DNA from 4 places in the Streptomyces sp. NPDC040432 genome. Region 3 is predicted to be linked to each of the others. Evidence: riboswitches for the same ligand, from Rfam matches in the RefSeq annotation. Region 3 holds a riboswitch; each other region holds the start of a gene.
What was found. A riboswitch is a leader RNA that binds a small molecule or an ion and turns the genes downstream of it on or off. The one in region 3 is predicted to bind cobalamin.
Positions count from the first base shown of each region.

Region 1: another riboswitch for cobalamin. It lies ahead of ACZ58N_RS12550 (cobalamin biosynthesis protein); the one in region 3 lies ahead of ACZ58N_RS32790 (energy-coupling factor ABC transporter permease).
Region 2: another riboswitch for cobalamin. It lies ahead of ACZ58N_RS24950 (DUF4430 domain-containing protein); the one in region 3 lies ahead of ACZ58N_RS32790 (energy-coupling factor ABC transporter permease).
Region 4: another riboswitch for cobalamin. It lies ahead of ACZ58N_RS04660 (ribonucleoside-diphosphate reductase subunit alpha); the one in region 3 lies ahead of ACZ58N_RS32790 (energy-coupling factor ABC transporter permease).

Region 1 is NZ_JBVIVP010000004.1:503,861-508,238, forward strand. Features, by position in the region: gene ACZ58N_RS12545 (cobyric acid synthase) at 1-532, opposite strand, end outside; gene ACZ58N_RS12550 (cobalamin biosynthesis protein) at 529-1,488, opposite strand; cobalamin riboswitch at 1,525-1,680, opposite strand; gene ACZ58N_RS12555 (hypothetical protein) at 1,808-2,029, opposite strand; gene ACZ58N_RS12560 (inorganic phosphate transporter) at 2,058-3,329, opposite strand; gene ACZ58N_RS12565 (alpha/beta hydrolase family protein) at 3,706-4,378, shown strand, end outside.
Region 2 is NZ_JBVIVP010000013.1:98,286-102,663, reverse strand. Features, by position in the region: gene ACZ58N_RS24955 (prenyltransferase/squalene oxidase repeat-containing protein) at 1-1,387, shown strand, start outside; gene ACZ58N_RS24950 (DUF4430 domain-containing protein) at 1,465-1,953, opposite strand; cobalamin riboswitch at 2,098-2,252, opposite strand; gene ACZ58N_RS24945 (3-hydroxybutyryl-CoA dehydrogenase) at 2,384-3,271, opposite strand; gene aceB (malate synthase A) at 3,268-4,378, opposite strand, start outside.
Region 3 is NZ_JBVIVP010000025.1:25,091-29,468, forward strand. Features, by position in the region: gene cbiQ (cobalt ECF transporter T component CbiQ) at 1-387, opposite strand, end outside; gene ACZ58N_RS32785 (energy-coupling factor ABC transporter substrate-binding protein) at 392-772, opposite strand; gene ACZ58N_RS32790 (energy-coupling factor ABC transporter permease) at 769-1,470, opposite strand; cobalamin riboswitch at 1,500-1,695, opposite strand; gene ACZ58N_RS32795 (flavodoxin family protein) at 1,761-2,513, shown strand; gene ACZ58N_RS32800 (AMIN-like domain-containing (lipo)protein) at 2,603-3,130, opposite strand; gene ACZ58N_RS32805 (SsgA family sporulation/cell division regulator) at 3,273-3,686, opposite strand; gene ACZ58N_RS32810 (L-serine ammonia-lyase) at 4,118-4,378, opposite strand, start outside.
Region 4 is NZ_JBVIVP010000002.1:214,015-218,392, reverse strand. Features, by position in the region: gene ACZ58N_RS04665 (ribonucleotide-diphosphate reductase subunit beta) at 1-148, opposite strand, end outside; gene ACZ58N_RS04660 (ribonucleoside-diphosphate reductase subunit alpha) at 148-2,541, opposite strand; cobalamin riboswitch at 2,705-2,828, opposite strand; gene ACZ58N_RS04655 (GNAT family N-acetyltransferase) at 2,880-3,392, opposite strand; gene ACZ58N_RS04650 (CstA-like transporter-associated (seleno)protein) at 3,520-3,735, opposite strand; gene ACZ58N_RS04645 (carbon starvation CstA family protein) at 3,732-4,378, opposite strand, start outside.

The DNA.
Region 1 (4,378 bases), on a different contig from region 3:
ACCGCGCGGCCCGCGCGATGCCCATGTTCACGATGTCGGTCCGGCGCAGGTTGATCTCGGCCGGACTGCCCGCCCCCTCGCAGATCACGGCGTCATACGTGCCCCGCAGCTGCTCCAGGCAGTCGGTGACGACGCCGAGGAGCTGCTCGCGGTGCCCACCGGGCGCGGCCGACCCGGGGAGCCGGTCGGGGCCCGCCGTGCCGAAGAAGCCGCGCGCGCTCATCTCGCCCACCGGCTTGCCGAGCAGCACGACCTGACTGCTGCGGTCGCTGCCCGGCTTGAGCAGGACCGGGTTCATCAGCGCGGTCGGTTCCACCCGGGCCGCCTGGGCCTGCATGGCCTGGGCCCGCCCGATCTCGGCGCCCTCCCGGGTCACGAACGAGTTCAGCGACATGTTCTGCGCCTTGAAGGGGGCCACCTTCACCCCCTGGCGGGCCAGCCACCGGCAGATGCCCGCCGTGACCACGCTCTTGCCCGCGTCCGACGTGGTGCCGGCGACCAGCATGCCGCCGCCGCGCCCGGTGCCGCTCATGCGCGCCGTCCCTTCGACGTGGTGCGGGAGACCAGCAGCCGGGCCGTGACGCAGGCGCCCAGCGCCAGCCAGGTGACCTGCCGCGACAGGCGTACGGCCCGCTCAATGTCGGCGACCTCCACGGGCCGCCCGGTCTCCCCGTTCAGCACGGCACGGTGCTCGGTCCGGCCGCCGTAGGACAGGGTGCCGCCGAGCCGGACCCCGAGCGCCCCCGCGAAGGAGGCCTCCACCGGTCCGGCGTTGGGGCTGGGGTGGGCGGCGGCGTCGGCGCGCCAGGCCCGTACGGCTCCCCGACGGTCGGGACCGGCCACGACGGCGGCCAGCGCCGTCAGGCGGGCCCCGGGCCAGCCGGCCAGGTCGTCGAGGCGGGCGGAGGCCCAGCCGTAGCGCAGGTGACGGGGCGACTTGTGGCCCACCATGGCGTCCAGGGTGTTCACGGCGCGGAAGGCCAGCAGGCCGGGCACCCCGGCGGCGGCCCCCCACACCAGCGCCCCGACGACCGCGTCGGAGGTGTTCTCGGCGACGGACTCCACGACGGCCCGGGCCATCTGCTGCCCGTCCAGGGACTGGGGGTCGCGCCCGCACAGGTGGGGCAGGCGTTCACGGGCGACCTCGGTGTCACCGACGGCGAGCGCCCCGCCGATGGCGCGCGCCTCCCGCCCCAGCGAGGTGCCCCCGACGACCGCCCAGGTGGCGGCGGCGGTCAGGGCCACGCGGGCGGCGGGGCGGGAGCGCACGGCGCGGGCGGCCAGGACGCCGACGGCGGTCGCGCCCCCGGCGCACACCAGGGTGTGGAGGACACCGCGGGCGCGGTCGTCGCGCCACAGGGCGCGTTCGACGGCGGCGGCGGCTCTCCCGAAGGCGGCCACGGGGTGCCCGCGGCGCGGATCCCCGAGGATCCGGTCGCCGATCAGGCCCGCCGCGGCGCCGTACGCGAAGACGCGATCGGCACGCATGGTGGCAGCAATGTCCTCACTCAGGGTCCGCGCCCTGGTTCGACGTGTCCGGCGGCGAGAGTTCCTGGCTCCCGGGGCGCGCACCGTGTGCGCCGCCCCGGTGACAGTGGCGGGACCGCGCCGGATTCGCACCGGACTTCCTCTTCCATGCCGCCGTATTGGCTCGCGCAGTCCACCACGCACCGAGAACGCCCGTCAACTTGCCGTTGACCTGCGGCGGGTGCGCGGAGGGGCGCAGGACGGGGCGCAGGGCGGGCGGTCCGCCGGGGCATGCGAAAGCTCCCCCCGGGATACCCGGAGGGAGCTTCGGCGCACCGTCTCAGCTGACGATCAGGTAGATCCCGTACGACACGGCCGCCGTGCAGAGCGCGAAGCAGACGTACGCGCCGCCGCGGGCCATGACCGCGGCGCCGCCGCGCTCGGTGGCGGCCTCGTGCTTGGACAGGCCCACCAGGCCCAGGGTGAAGAGGGCCACGAGGGCGACCGTGGCGGTGAGGCTGACTCCGAAGACGGAGCCGAGTGATGCCCAGTCGATCTTCATACCGCTGAATCCTCTGTCGTTCTCGGGGTCAGACCGCTGCGGCCGGAGCCGCGGGGGTCGCGGTCGAGGCCGGGATGGTGGCCTTGAGGTCCTCGTCGGTCACGGCGGCGGTGGTACCGGCCGCGGCGGTGGTCGGCGGGACGGTGACGGCGGCCATGGCCGTGGTGACGACACCGGGCTCGTCCGTCGCGCCGGGGGTCTCCAGCTCGTTGACGTTGTTGTGGTCGACGACCTGACGGCGGGAGATCAGCCAGATGGCGAAGCAGGAACCGACCAGGAAGACCGTGACCGCGGCGATGCCGATGTCACCGGTGCGCATGACGAGCTCGGCGATGGAGGCGACGAGCGCGGCGGCCGGCAGGGTCAGGCCCCAGGCGATGAACATGCGGGTGGCCGTGGACCAGCGGACCACACCGCCCTTGCGTCCCAGACCGGCACCCATGACGGCGCCGGAGCACGCGTGGGTGGTGGAGAGGGAGAAGCCGAGGGTGGAGGAGGCCAGGATGACGCTCGCGGCCGAGGTCTGGGCGGCGAAGCCCTGCTGCGGCTGGAGGTCGGTCAGGCCCTTGCCCATGGTGCGGATGATGCGCCAGCCGCCCAGGTAGGTGCCCATCGCGATGGCCAGACCGGCGGAGACGATGACCCAGACCGGCGGGTTGGCGCCGGCGGGCAGGGCGTTTCCGGCGATCAGCGCCAGGGTGATGATGCCCATCGTCTTCTGCGCGTCGTTGGTGCCGTGCGCGAGGGAGACGAGACCGGCCGAGGCGATCTGACCGGCGCGGTACCCCTTGGCGGAGGTCTTCTCGCCGACCTGGTTGCCCAGCTTGTACGTCAACTTCGCGGCCAGCATGGCGGCCACACCGGCGACGAGCGGGGCGGCGATCGCGGGGATCAGCACCTTCGTCACGACGACGCTGCCGTTGACCGCGTCGAGACCCGCGGAAGCGACCGCGGCACCGATCAGGCCACCCATGAGGGCGTGGGAGGAGCTGGAGGGCAGTCCGACCAGCCAGGTGACGAGGTTCCAGAGGATCGCGCCGACCAGGGCGGCGAAGATCACCTCCGGCTGAATGCCTTCCTCGTTGACCAGGCCCTTGGAGATCGTCTTGGCGACCTCCACGGACATGAAAGCGCCGACGAGGTTCAGCACGGCGGACATGGCGACCGCGGTCTTGGGCTTGAGAGCGCCGGTCGAGATGGTGGTGGCCATCGCGTTGGCCGTGTCGTGGAAACCGTTCGTGAAGTCGAACACGAGAGCGGTGATGATCACGATCCCGAGGAGAAGCGTTATGTGCTCCATTTACCCAGGCTTCTGTTTGACGTCATTGGCTCGGCGACCGTAGGCAACCTGGATGAACGGAAGGTGAACTGGGGCGGGCGGAGTGGTGCCTCGGAGTGCCGTGTGATCGGGACCTATATCCCGGTTCCACCGCGAATATAGCGATTCGTGCACGTCAGAGCGGGGCGAACACGCCCCTTCCGGGAGGACTTCCGGCCCGGGGCAACCCGGCCACGACGGTACGGAAGAGACCCAGATCACGCGCGGGGGCCCCGGCCCGCTCCGCCGGGACCCTCACCCCGGGCGGACTCCCGGCGGGGTTCCGGTTCCGCCGGACGGCGGCGGCGGGCGATCGGCTCCGGTGGCCCGACCGCCGGGCCGCCCCGACACTGGAGCCGTGCGTACCGCCACAGCGACGGCAGCGGCCGTCACAACGACCCTGATCGGTGCCGGAGCAGCCGCGGTCGCGGCCGGCCGGTACGCCGCCGACGCCGCCCTGCGGCCCGAACCCGGGCGCCCGTTGCCCGGTGGACCCCGGCTGAGCGTCCACTCCGCCGCCGGGGGCCGGGTGACGCTCACCCGTTCGCTCGCCTCCCTGCTGCCCGGCACCTGGGGCCTGTCCGCGCCCGGCGTGCACGCCGTGGTCGGCCCCGTCCTGCCCGACGTCCCGCACGATCCGGACGCCGTGGTGCGCAGCCTCCTCGCCGTCACCCACGGCAGCCTCGAACCGCGGGCCCGGGTCACGCTCACCCCCCAGGTCCACCTGGGCAACCCGCGCACCGCGCTCGGCCTCGACCACGCCGACGTGGACGTCCCCGGCGAGCTCGGGGCACTGCCCGCCTGGTTCGTGCCCGGCGCCCGGGACACCTGGGTCATCACCGTCCACGGGCTCGGCGCCGGTCGTGAGCACCCGATGGTGGTCATGCCCTTCCTGCACCGCAACCGCCTCCCCGTCCTCGACCTCGCCTACCGCGGCGACCTCGGCGCCCCCGCCTCCCCGGACGGCCTCGGCCACCTCGGCGAGTCGGAGTGGCGGGACCTGGACGCCGCCATCCGCTACGCCCTGCGCT
Region 2 (4,378 bases), on a different contig from region 3:
CCTCACGCTCGCGGTGCCCGCCGCGCTCGGCGCCCTCGTCCTCACCGCGCTGCCCGCCTTCGCCACCTCGTCGCCCGCGCAGATCGCGACCTCCAGGACGAACGGTGTGACGTACCTCAAGTCACTTCAGGCCGCCGATGGTTCGTACGCGGGCGCCGGCCTGTCCAACGAGTGGGCGTTCAGCGCCTTCGCGGCCACCGGTACGGCCGTCGTCGACGTCTACCCGGGCGGTGACACCACGAAGAACGCCCGAACCGTCTACCGCAACCTGCTGTCGACGGCGGGCTGGCCACAGGCCTCCCCGGTCGTCACGGACTACGAGCGCGGCGCCCTCAACGCCTACGCCGCCGGCATCGACCCGGCCCGCGTCTCGGCCTCCCGCAACCTCGTCGCGCACATCTACTCCTACTGGCAGACGGCGGAGCCGGGCTACTTCGGTCCGTCGGGGAACTTCAACGGCACGGTCTTCGCCGCGCTCTCGCTGCGGGGGGCCAGGACCCAGGGCGGCGCGAACCGCATCCCGCAGGCGCTCACGGACTCCCTCGTCACCCGTATCCGTGCCAACCAGCACGTCGACGGCGGCTGGACCTACCAGAAGGGCGAGGGCAACCCCACCGTCCTGAACTCCGCGAGCGACGTCGACATGACCGGCGCCGCCATGGCCGCGCTGTGCGTCTCCGGCGTCCCGAACACCGACACGGACGTCGTCCAGGCGAAGAACTTCCTCAAGGGCACCCTGGTCCCCGGCAGCGGCGCGTTCAACTCGCTCTACGGAGTCAACACCAGCTCCAACGGCTGGGGCGTGGCGGGCCTGAACGCCTGCGGTTTCAACCCGCAGACGGGCGACTTCCTCACCGGAAGCGGCAAGACGCCCATCGACTTCCTGATCGCCAACCAGTACAACCCGGCGGGCGGCTTCAAGTACAAGCCCGCCGATGCCGGCCCCACGGCCTACGCCTCCATCGACGCGCTGCGCGCGGTCGCGGGCGGCGGATTCACCACGGCCCCGCCGGTGCCGGTGACCCCCGGTGCTCCGCAGTGGGTCGCCCAGTCCACCTTCACCGCGGGTACGGCGACGAAGTTGGCACTGTCCGTCGACGACGGTGCCGGCAACCTCAAGGTCTGCTCCGTGGCGTTCACCCCGACCGGGACGACCACCACCCTCGGGGACGTCCTGGCCGCGGCCACGGGCGGCGCCACGCCGTCGGGTTGCGTCACCGGTGTGACCCCGTCCTCCGGGACCGGCACCATCACCACGGTCAACGGCAAGGCCAACAGCGGCTCGAACACGTGGAAGGTCAGCGTCGACGGCTCCTCCTTCGCCGGGGCGCTGCGCGAGAAGGTCATCAACGTGGGCGACACCATCGCGCTGCGGTGGGGCGCCTGACGATCCGTCACCGGTGCGGTCCGCGAGCCCCGGGGCTCGCGGACCGCACCGCTGTGCGCGGGGTGATCGCGATCGGATCAGAAGGAGGTCCAGGTGAAGGCCACCTGGTCACCCGCACCGATCTTGAACTGGCAGCCGCCGACCGGGGTCGGAGTGCCGTTGACGGAGATGCTCCAGTAGGCGGAGCCGCCGCCGCTGACGTTCTTTATGGTGTCGACGGAGAAGTCGTCGAACGACGAGTACCAGGTCCCGTCCCAGGTGAAGCCCTTCTTGCGGGCGGCGTCGTCGAGCGCCGCCGTCGGCGTGGGCACCTTGGAGGCGTGGGCGCCGCCGTTGGTGCCGTCGCACTTGTGGGTGCCACCGGTGGCGGTGGTGACGTCGTGACCCTTGGTCTTGACCTTGCCCTTGAAGAGCAGCCCGTTCGGGCCCTGGACCGTGAGTTCGACCTTGACGGCCGCGTTCGTGTTCGGCTTCGGGGCGGCCTCGGCCACGGCCGGGGCGGAGGCGAGGGCGAGACCGAGGGCGACCGTGGTGATCACGGAGCGGCGGGCGAGGGTCGGGCGCATGAAGTGCCTTCTTCCGGAAGGGATGACGGTCCGCGCCGACGATCCCTCCGACCCACGCGCCCACCCCCGGCCGCCTCCCTCGGGAAGCGGCCGGGGGTGCCGGCCCGGGCTGGGGGCTTCGCGCTGCAGACCATGACAGTGGGAAGCAATTCACAGCGCATCCCGGGTACTCCGACTCACGGGGCACGAGGCCCCGTTCACGGTTGCAGGTCAGCGCCGGATTCCCACCGGCTTCCCCCAGGCATGCGTGCATTCGGTTGTGGGCTCCGCCGAACGGGCCGGAGCAGAACGCATCGTACGGTGTCGTGGGGGCGCGCCGTAAGTGGATCCCGGGAACACGGCGGAGCGGGGCGCGACGACACCACTCGTCACGCCCCGCTCCTTCCCTCAGCCGGGGCACCCTCGGAGCCCGGGCGGCGTGCCGGGACCCTCAGTCCCGGCCGTACGTGTGGAACCCGCGGCCGGTCTTGCGGCCGAGCAGCCCCGCCTGCACCATCCGCAGCAGGAGCGGGGGCGGGGCGTAGAGGGGTTCCTTGAATTCGTCGTACAGGGATCCGGCGATGGCGGCGACGGTGTCGAGACCGATGAGGTCGGCCAGCTTGAGGGGGCCCATCGGATGGGCGCAGCCCAGGACCATGCCGTCGTCGATGTCGGACGCGCTCGCGAACCCCGACTCGGCCATCCGGACGGCGGCGAGCAGATAGGGGATCAGCAGGGCGTTGACGACGAAGCCGGCCCGGTCCCGGGAGCGGATCGCGGTCTTGCCGAGGGTGTCGCCGACGAAGGCCTCGACGGTGTCGGACACGTGCGCCGCTGTGTGGAGGGAGGAGACGATCTCGACCAGGGGCAACACCGGTACCGGGTTGAAGAAGTGCAGGCCCAGCACGTGGTCCGCGCGACCGGTCGCCATGCCGAGCCGCATGACGGGGATGGCGGAGGTGTTGGTGGCGAGGATCGCCTCCGGGTCCTCCACGATCTTGTCGAGGGCGGCGAAGACCTCGATCTTGGCGTCGGCGCTCTCCGTGACGGCCTCGACCACCAACTGACGGTCGGCCAGGTCGTCGAGGTCGCTGGTGAACAGCAGCCGGGCCAGGGCGTCCTCGGCGGAGATCCGGTCGAGCTTGCCCCGCTGGACGGCGCGTTCCAGGGAGACGGCCATCCGCTCACGGGCGGCGCGGGCGGCGCCCGCGTCGGCTTCGGCGACGACGGTGTCCAGGCCGGCCCGGGCGCACACCTCCGCGATGCCCGCCCCCATCTGTCCGCCACCGACGATCCCGACCCGCCGGATGCCGCTCGACGGCCGTGCGGGGGCGTTCACGCGGTCACCGGCCCGGCCGCGCGGCGGACGAGGTGACGGGTGTAGGCCTCGGGGGTGAAGAAGGCGGGGAGCCGCCCGGACAGCGCGCCGTCCACGAAGACCTCACGGGCGTCGAGGACATGGGCCTCGGGGTCCTCGTCCTCCAGCGCGGCGCACTCGGAGTCCAGGAGGTCGAGGAGCGTCGCGCGGTCCACCCGCTCGTGGCGCAGCCACTGCCAGATCTGGACGCGGGCGATCTCGGCGGTCGCCGCGTCCTCCATCAGCCCGTACAGGGCCACGGCGCCGCTGCCGCGCAGCCAGGCGTCGAAGTAGCGCAGGGCCACGGCGACGTTCGAGCGGATCCCCTCCGGGGTCGGCGGCGCGGCGATCCGGCGCACGGACAGCAGATCGGCGGCGGTGACCTCGACGTCCTCCCGGGTCCGGTCCAGTTGGTTCGGCCGCCGTCCCAGTACGCCCGTGAAGACCTCGCGGCAGACGGGGACCAGCCCCGGGTGGGCCACCCAGGAGCCGTCGAAGCCGTCCTCGGCCTCGCGCTCCTTGTCCAGCCGGACCTTGGCGAGCGCCGCCCCGTTCGCCTCGGGGTCCCTGCTGGGGACGTGGGCGGCCATCCCGCCGATGGCGTGGGCGCCGCGCCTGTGGCAGGTGCGGACGAGGAGTTCGGTGTAGGCCCGCATGAAGGGGGCGGTCATCGTGACGGCGGCCCGGTCGGGCAGTTGGAAGTCGGTGCGGTGGCCGAAGGTCTTGATGAGGCTGAAGAGGTAGTCCCAGCGGCCGGCGTTCAGTCCCGCGCTGTGCTCGCGCAACTCGTGGAGGATCTCCTCCATCTCGAAGGCGGCCGTGATCGTCTCGATCAGGACGGTCGCCCGGACGGTGCCCCGAGGGATGCCGAGCAGTTCCTGGGCCAGTACGAAGACGTCGTTCCACAGCCGGGCCTCGTACCGGTTCTCCAGCTTCGGGAGGTAGAAGTACGGGCCGTGACCGGAGTCGATCTGCCGCTGCGCGCAGTGGAAGAAGTACAGGCCGAAGTCGACCAGCGAGGCCGGCACGGGCCGGCCGTCGATCTCCAGGTGCTCTTCGAGGAGGTGCCAGCCGCGCGGCCGGACCATG
Region 3 (4,378 bases):
CAGCACGTCCGACACCGGGGTGGTGAAGGCGAACAGCAGCACCCCGAGCGAGGCCGCCGAGGTGCGCAGGAGCAGCTCGCCGGCGTGCCGGGGCCCGTCGGGGGCGAGCGAGACGAAACCGGCCGGCCCGCCCAGTGACACCAGCAGCGGCAGCGCCCCCGTGCAGCAGAAGCCGAGCGGTACCCGGAAGGCCCGCCACAGCTGCCGCCCGGCGACCCCGGCGGGTCCGAGCAGCACCACCAGGGTCGCCGCGGCGACCAACGGCCCGCCGGGCCAGGGCGGCAGACACACGGCGGTGACCGTCAGCCCCAGCCCCAGCAGGGCCTTCTCCAACGGATGGCGGCGGCGCCAGCGACTGCTGTGCGCCGCCACGTCGATCGGCAGCACCGCGCTAGCGCTCCGCGCCGGCCGCCGCCGAACCGGTTCCGCCGCCCGTGCCGGCCCCGTCGCCGGTCCCGGTCCCGCCGTCCGCGAGCGCCGCGCCCTGGCGGCGCCCCTTGCGCACGCCGAAGTAGTACGCGAGCACGCCCGCGCCGAGCGCCGCCTGGAGGGCGAACAGGGCCGATTCGATCTCGCCCGAGGGGGGTTCGTACAGCGGGGAGAACCAGGGTTCGTAATCCGGCTTCAGCTCGGTGATGGCCGCCTCCGCCTGCGCGTCGGCGCCCGCGAACGGCTCCTCCTTGCCGTCCCCGAGTCCCAGCGCGAGCGGGAGCACGGCCAGCGCCGCCACCAGGAGCAGCAGCAGTGTGTTGATCTTCGCGTTCCGGGTCATCGGACCGTCGCCTCCTGCTTCGCCTTGTTGCCACCGGTCAGCCGGGCGACGCCCAGGCGCACCAGGTCGGACTTGCTGGACTGCATCAGCAGCCGCACCACGAGGACCGTCAGCAGGCCCTCGCTGACCGCGAGCGGGATCTGGGTGAGGGCGAAGATGCCCGCGAACTTCTCCAGGGCGCCGACGAAGCCGCCGGACGGGTCCGGGAAGGCCAGCGCGAGCTGGACGGAGGTCACGCAGTAGGTGACGAGGTCGGCGAAGAAGGCGCCGAAGAAGACGGTCACCATCAGCGGCACGTCGAACTTCTTCAGCAGCCGGTAGACCCCGTAGCCCGCCCAGGGGCCGGCGATGGCCATCGAGAAGACGTTGGCGCCGAGCGTGGTGAGCCCGCCGTGCGCCAGCAGCAGGGCCTGGAACAGCAGGGTGATCGTGCCGAGGACCGCCATGATCGGCGGCCTGAACAGGATGGCTCCCAGGCCGGTGCCGGTGGGGTGCGAGCAACTACCCGTCACCGAAGGGATCTTCAGGGCGGAAAGGACGAATGTGAACGCTCCGGACGCCCCGAGCAGCAGGGTGCTCTCGGGATTGGCCTTCACCTCGCGGGTGAGGGCGCGGACGCCGTGGACGACGAAGGGAGCGGATGCGGCGCCCCAGGCGACCGCGTGCAAAGGGGGCAGGAACCCCTCGGCTATATGCATGAGTAGAGAGACCTCTCCAGCACCTCGTGGATGGACGACGCGCCCCGGCCGGTCTCCTGGCTCACGGGTACTGATGCCCTGACTCCGCCTTCCCGGGGCCGTGCGGTCTCCCGCGCGGAACCCAGTGGCTTCCCGCAGGAATGGAGCCGGACTTCCCGATCACAGTGGCGAGGGCCGCACCGGTTTCCCACCGGTTTCCCGAACACCAAGGCCCGCTGACAGTAGTCGGCCGCGCCGACCGGTAACAACCCGGCCCCGCCGGCGGGGGTGACCCGGGTGGATGCGGTCCGATGGCGGCCGGCGACGGGTCGGGCCAGCGTGGGGGAGTGGCTGACGAATCCTTCGACTACTCGGACCTCTCCGCCGTCTACGTGAACTGCACGCTCAAACGCTCGCCCGAGCCCAGCAACACCGAGGGCCTGATCGCGCGGAGCCGCGCCGTCATGGAGGCCGCCGGTGCCCGCACGTCCCTGATCCGGGCGGTCGACCACGACATCGCCACCGGGGTCTGGCCGGACATGACCGAGCACGGTTGGGAGAGCGACCAGTGGCCGGTCCTCTACAGCCGGATCATGGACGCCGACATCCTGGTGCTCTGCGGCCCGATCTGGCTCGGCGACAACAGTTCCGTCATGAAGCAGGTGATCGAGCGGCTCTACGCCTGCTCCTCGATCCTGAACGAACAGGGCCAGTACGCCTACTACGGGCGCGTCGGCGGAGCCCTGATCACCGGCAACGAGGACGGCGTCAAACACTGCGCGATGAACGTCCTCTACAGCCTCCAGCACCTCGGCTACGCCGTCCCGCCGCAGGCCGACGCGGGCTGGATCGGCGAGGCCGGACCGGGACCCTCCTACCTCGACCCGGGTTCGGGCGGCCCCGAGAACGACTTCACCAACCGCAACACCGCCTTCATGTCCTGGAACCTCATGCACCTCGCCGCGCTCCTCAAGCGCGCCGGCGGCTTCCCCGCGCACGGCAACCAGCGCTCCGCGTGGGACGCGGGCTGCCGCTTCGACTTCCCCAACCCCGAGCACCGCTGAGCCCCCGCCCGGGACCCGCCCGGGGCAACGGCAGGGGGCCCGGGGTGTGCGACACCCCGGGCCCCCGACCGTTCGCCGGTCCCGTCAGGTCAGCAGGTGTTGGGGTGCGACACGTCCACCACGACCCGCTCCGGGTTGTGCAGGACGGTGACGCCGTAGGCCGGCTTGGTGTCGAAGGCGGCGCCGAAGGTCACGTACCCCTCGTAGTCGCCGGTCATGGCGATGCCCTTGAGCTTGGGCAGGTAGATCTTCTGCAGCCGGGGGCCCAGGTAGACGTTCTGACCCGCGTCGTCGTGTCCCGCGGCGGGGTTCAGACGGATCTCCAGGAAGTACTTCCCGGCGAGCGGCACGGGCTTGCCCGAACCGTCGTAGACCAGCTTGGGGACGGGACTGACGTTGACCGTCGGGACGTGGCCCTGGATGTCGATCACGATCCGGTCGAAGGTGCAGTGACCGCCCCAGCGGGCGTTCACGACGAGCGGGGTCTGGGTCCTGGTGGTGGAAGCGGCGGCGGAGGCGGCGGTGGCCGGACCGGCGAGCGCGAGCCCGGCGGTGAGCAGCGCGCCCGTGGCCAGGGCCACGATCCGCCGACGACGAGGACGAAGCAGGTGACGCATGACGTCCCCCCGATTCTTCAGAGACGGGGACAAGGGTGTCATCGGGTAGGACACCCGGCGGGCGCCTACGGTTGCACGGCCGCGCGGGCCCTTTTCCGGCCCTCCCGGCCGGTCGGCGCCCCCGGATCCGTCCGGCGGCCGGTCAGTGCGCCAGCAGGGCGCTCACCTCGGCGTCGAGGTCGTAGTGACGACGTTCCTGTCCGCGCGGGACGAGGGTGCTCATCCGGCGGCACAGCTCGCGGATGTCCTTGGCGCGGGCGGAGACCACGCAGTTCTGCAGCCCGTTGCTGAAGGCGAGGAAGACCCGCGGCTCCGAGCGCTGCCGGCGGGGCCACACCTGTATGTCGCCCTCACCCGTGGCGGTGGACTCCCCGTCGAGCAGGAGTTCCCGGGAGAACACCCAGCGCGCCAGGTGGACCCCCGCGCCGCGGAAGTCCACGGCCAGCTCGTACGGCCGGTCCGTGCGGTACACGAAGACCCCCTGGAGGGGGACGGACACGGGAGCCGCCTCCAGTCGCAGCGGCAGGACGCGGTGCTCGGTGACGGTGGTGGTCAACGGGTGAGCCTTCCTCTCGAACGGGGTCTTCCGGGGCCCTTCCGGCACGCCAGCCGACCCCCCGGGCCCGGCCGGACGCCGAAGGTCCCGAGGCGGACGGGCCCCCGGACCCCTCTTCGGGGCCGGCGGGCGACCGTACGCCGATCAGGGCGGGCGGGCGCGGAGGGGGCGGGCGAGGAGGCCGGCGGAGGCGACCCGTCCGACCGGCACGACGGTGATCGGGGCGATCGGGTGGCTGCCCCCAAACACCCCCGGGGCGGCCGGACTTGACGCCCGCTGCGATGTCTCCACGCTTCCCCCCCCTCGCCGGTACGCGCGATCGTAGCCGCCTCCTGCGACGCCCCTGCCCCGCCCCCGGTTCCGTACGCGCGGGAGCCCGCCCCCCAGAGGGGGCGGGCTCCCGGTGCCCGGTCAGCCCCGGGCGGAGTCGGTCAGCACTCGATGACGTTGACCGCGAGGCCGCCGCGGGCGGTCTCCTTGTATTTGACCTTCATGTCCGCGCCGGTCTCCTTCATGGTCTTGATGACCTTGTCGAGGGAGACCTTGTGGCTGCCGTCGCCGCGCATGGCCATCTTCGCGGCCGTCACGGCCTTCACGGCCGCCATGCCGTTGCGCTCGATGCAGGGGATCTGCACCAGGCCGCCGACCGGGTCGCAGGTCAGGCCCAGGTTGTGCTCCATACCGATCTCGGC
Region 4 (4,378 bases), on a different contig from region 3:
CGTCCGAGTGGAGGTCGACCTCCTCGACGGTCCAGGTGTTCTTGATCGCGTCCCGGTAGCGCTCGTAGAAGTCCGGGTAGCGCATCGGGCGGAGCGTGAGCTCGAAGCCCGGGTCCAGCAGGTTCTTCTTCTTTTCGGTGGTGCTCATTACTGGCAGGCCTCGCACGATTCGGGGTTCTCAAGGGAGCAGGCCAGCGCCTCCGCGTCGGTCACGGCCTGCGGGAGCGCCGCGGGGGCGGCGGCCTGCGCGGCACGGGCGATCTTCGTCGCCGGGCGCGAGCGCAGGTAGTACGTGGTCTTCAGGCCCTGCTTCCAGGCGTACGAGTACATCGAGCTGAGCTTGCCGATGGTCGGCGTCTCCAGGAACAGGTTCAACGACTGGGACTGGTCGAGGAACGGCGTCCGGGCCGCCGCCATGTCGATCAGGCCGCGCTGCGGGATCTCCCACGCCGTCCGGTACAGCTCGCGGACCTCGGCAGGGATCCAACCGAAGCCCTGCACGGAGCCGCTGGACTCGCGCAGCGCCTCGCGGGTCTGCGCGTCCCACACGCCGAGCTGCTTCAGCTCGTCCACCAGGTAGGCGTTGACCTGGAGGAACTCACCGCTGAGGGTCTCGCGCTTGAACAGGTTGGAGACCTGCGGCTCGATGCACTCGTACACGCCCGCGATCGAGGCGATCGTCGCCGTCGGGGCGATGGCGAGGAGCAGCGAGTTGCGCATGCCGGTCTTCGCGACGCGGGCGCGCAGGGCGTCCCAGCGCTCGGGCCAGTTCAGCTCGACGTCGTAGTGGTCCGGGTGCAGGACACCGCGGGCGGTACGGGTCTTCTCCCAGGCGGGGAGCGGGCCGTTGCGCTCGGCGAGGTCGCAGGAGGCCTCGTACGCGGCGAGCATGATCCGCTCGGAGAGCTTCGTGGACAGCGCCTTCGCCTCGGGGGAGTCGAAGGGCAGCTTCAGCTTGAAGAAGACGTCCTGGAGGCCCATCGCGCCCAGACCCACCGGCCGCCAGCGGGCGTTGGAACGCCCGGCCTGCTCGGTCGGGTAGAAGTTGATGTCCACGACGCGGTCGAGGAAGGTCACGGCCGTGCGGACGGTCTCGTCCAGGCGCTCCCAGTCGATCTCCCCGTTCACCACGAAGGCGCCCATGTTGACCGAGCCGAGGTTGCAGACGGCCGTCTCGCCGTCGTCGGTGACCTCGATGATCTCGGTGCACAGGTTGGAGGAGTGGACGACCGAGCCCGGCTCGGCGGTCTGGTTCGCCGTGCGGTTGGAGGCGTCCTTGAAGGTCATCCAGCCCTGGCCGGTCTGCGCGAGGGTGCGCATCATCCGGCCGTACAGGTCACGGGCGGGCATGGTCTTGCGGGCCAGGCCGTCCGCCTCGGCCTTGCGGTAGGCGGCGTCGAACGCGTCGCCCCACAGGTCCACGAGCTCGGGGACGTCGGCCGGGGAGAACAGCGACCACTGGCCGTCGGAGTTCACGCGGCGCATGAACTCGTCCGGCACCCAGTGGGCGAGGTTCAGGTTGTGCGTACGGCGCTGGTCCTCACCGGTGTTGTCGCGGAGCTCCAGGAACTCCTCGATGTCCGCGTGCCAGGTCTCCAGGTAGACGGCGGCCGCGCCCTTGCGCCGGCCGCCCTGGTTGACCGCGGCGACGGAGGCGTCGAGGGTCTTCAGGAACGGGACGATGCCGTTGGAGTGGCCGTTGGTGCCGCGGATCAGGGAACCGCGGGCGCGGATGCGGGAGTACGAGAGGCCGATGCCGCCGGCGTGCTTGGACAGGCGGGCGACCTGGTGGTAGCGGTCGTAGATCGAGTCCAGCTCGTCCAGCGGGGAGTCCAGCAGGTAGCAGGACGACATCTGCGGGTGCCGGGTGCCGGAGTTGAAGAGCGTGGGGGACGACGGCAGGTAGTCCAGGCGGCTCATCAGCCGGTAGAGCGAGGCCACTTCCTCGACGGCCTGGACGCTCTCGTCCGCGGCGAGGCCACAGGCCACGCGCAGCATGAAGTACTGCGGGGTCTCGATGACCTGGCGGGTGATCGGGTGGCGCAGCAGGTAACGGCTGTGCAGGGTGCGCAGGCCGAAGAAGCCGAAGCGGTCGTCGGCGCCCTCGGCGAGGGCGTGCTCGACGAGGGAGTTCAGCCGGGCGGCGTGGGCCTCGACGAACTCGGCCGTGCGATCGGCGATCAGGCCCTCGCGGTGGCCGACGGCGACCGACTCGGCGAAGGAGGCGGAACCCTGGCCCGCGGCCTCGTCGGCGATGGCGAGGGTCAGCAGCCGGGCGGCGAGGCGGGAGTACGCCGGGTCCTCGGAGATCAGACCGGCGGCGGCCTCGGTGGCCAGCCCCCGCAGTTCGGCCTCGTCGGCGACGGAGCTGCGGCCGCGCAGGGCGGCGGCGGCGACCCGGCCGGGGTCCGTGTCGGGCAGGTCGGCCGTGAGTTCGGTGAGGGTGCGCAGCAGTGCGGTCCCCGGGCCCTCGGGCGCGAGCGCGGCCTCGTTGGCGGACTGGGCGGACTCGGCGCGCGGTGCGGCGGGCGCGATGGTCACGGGGGGAGCTCTCCCTCACTCGGCCCGGTCTTCGACGGGGCGGGGCGAGCGGGCGCACGCGGGAAGGCCACGCACCGGCCCGGACAGGGCAGGCGGTACGTGCACCGCGTGGCGTCCACCGGCCCAACCGCGAGGCCCGGACGTGTCGGCACCCGGTTCGGTCGAGCCGGGAGCGCTGTCGGCAGGTCGTCGGACTTCCGGACGCACCAATGGGTGCACTTCATACCGTTGCGGGACAGTTCCGGATTCGCACCGGATTCCCCTGCGGCGACAGCAGGCATGAGCATACATGTGGGGGCGCCCCGTTGCGGTAGCCCCCACATGTTGTGTCGGGGTGGCTACTGCTCGGGTGCGTACAGCTCCAGGGCGTAGGTGAGCAGGGGCACCGTGGGAAGCGGCGACCAGTCCCGTTCGGGGGTGCGGACGAAGCCCAGGCGCTCGTAGATCCGGTGCGCGGAGGCCATCCGCGGCTGCGTGGAGAGCACCAGCCGGGTGACCCCGGGAAGGACCCTGGACCGCTCGACGCAGGCCCGTACGAGGGCCTCGCCGGCGCCCTTGCCCCGGGCGGTGGCGGCCACCGCGAGCATCCGGAACTCGGCCTCGCCGGGGCCGGCTATGTCGGCGAGCGGACTCCCCGGAGGGGCGAAGGTCACACCGCCCAGCAGTCGTCCGCCGAGCACGGCCACGAGCACCTCGCCGGCTCGGGCCCGACCGGCGACGTCGCGCAGCACGCGCTCGTAGGTGCCGTCGGGGTTGCCGTCGAGCAGCCCGTCCCCGAGGTAAGCCCGCGCGGTGATGTCACCCAGTTCTTCGTACTCGGCGGGCAGCGCCGCCCTGATCACTGTGTCCATGCGGTCGAGTGTGCCGGAGGCGCCCCCGGGCGGGCGGGGTCCGACGCCGACGGACGCGACCGCGGGTACCCCGGAACGCGCCGAAGGGCCCCGTCGCGGGTGCGGCGGGGCCCTTCGCGGGGGGTGGTCAGCAGCAGCGGAAGCCCTCGCGGGGGTCCGCCTCGCGGGCGTCGGTGCGGGCCCGCTCGAAGGCGCGCCGGGTCATGACCCCGGCCTGCGGGTCGTGGGCCCGGGCGTGCGCGACATAGCGGTCGTACGCCGCCTCGCCGGAGAACTCCCGTACGTAGTACCGGGCCCTCGCCAGCGCGTTGCGCACTGCGGCCGGCGTTCGTGCGGTGTTCACGCGACGGGTTCCTTGACCCGGCCGCCGCCGCTGTCGAGGCCGGCCGCCGCGAGTTCGGCCTTCTCCTCGGCCGTGGCGATGAGCCCGGCCGGGGCGACGATCTTCGACTCGGTCCACGGGACCTCGGAGAGGCGGACCGACTCCGGGTGGGCGATGGCCTTGAAGCAGGTCCGGCCCGCGTCCACCAGCACGATGATGATGAGGACGGCGAACAGCACGGACAGGACCCCGTCGACCGTGGCGTTGGTGACCACGGTGTGCATCTCGCCCATCGTCTTGGCCGGCGGGAGGACCTTGTCGGCGTCGATGCCCGCCTGGTACTTGTCGCGCTGGGCGAAGAAGCCGACCTTCACGTCCTGGGAGAAGATCTTCTGGTAGCTGGCGGTGAGGGTGACGGCCACGTCCCACGCCAGCGGAACCCCGGTGACCCAGGCCCACTTCAGCCGCCCGGACTTCACCAGGAGGGTCGTGCAGACGGCCAGCGCCACCGCGGCGAGCAGCTGGTTCGCGATGCCGAACAGCGGGAACAGCTGGTTGATGCCGCCCAGCGGGTCCTTGACGCCGACCCACAGGAAGTAGCCCCAGCCGCCGACGACGATGGCGCTCGCGAGCCACACGCCCGGCTTCCAGCTGACGTCCCTGA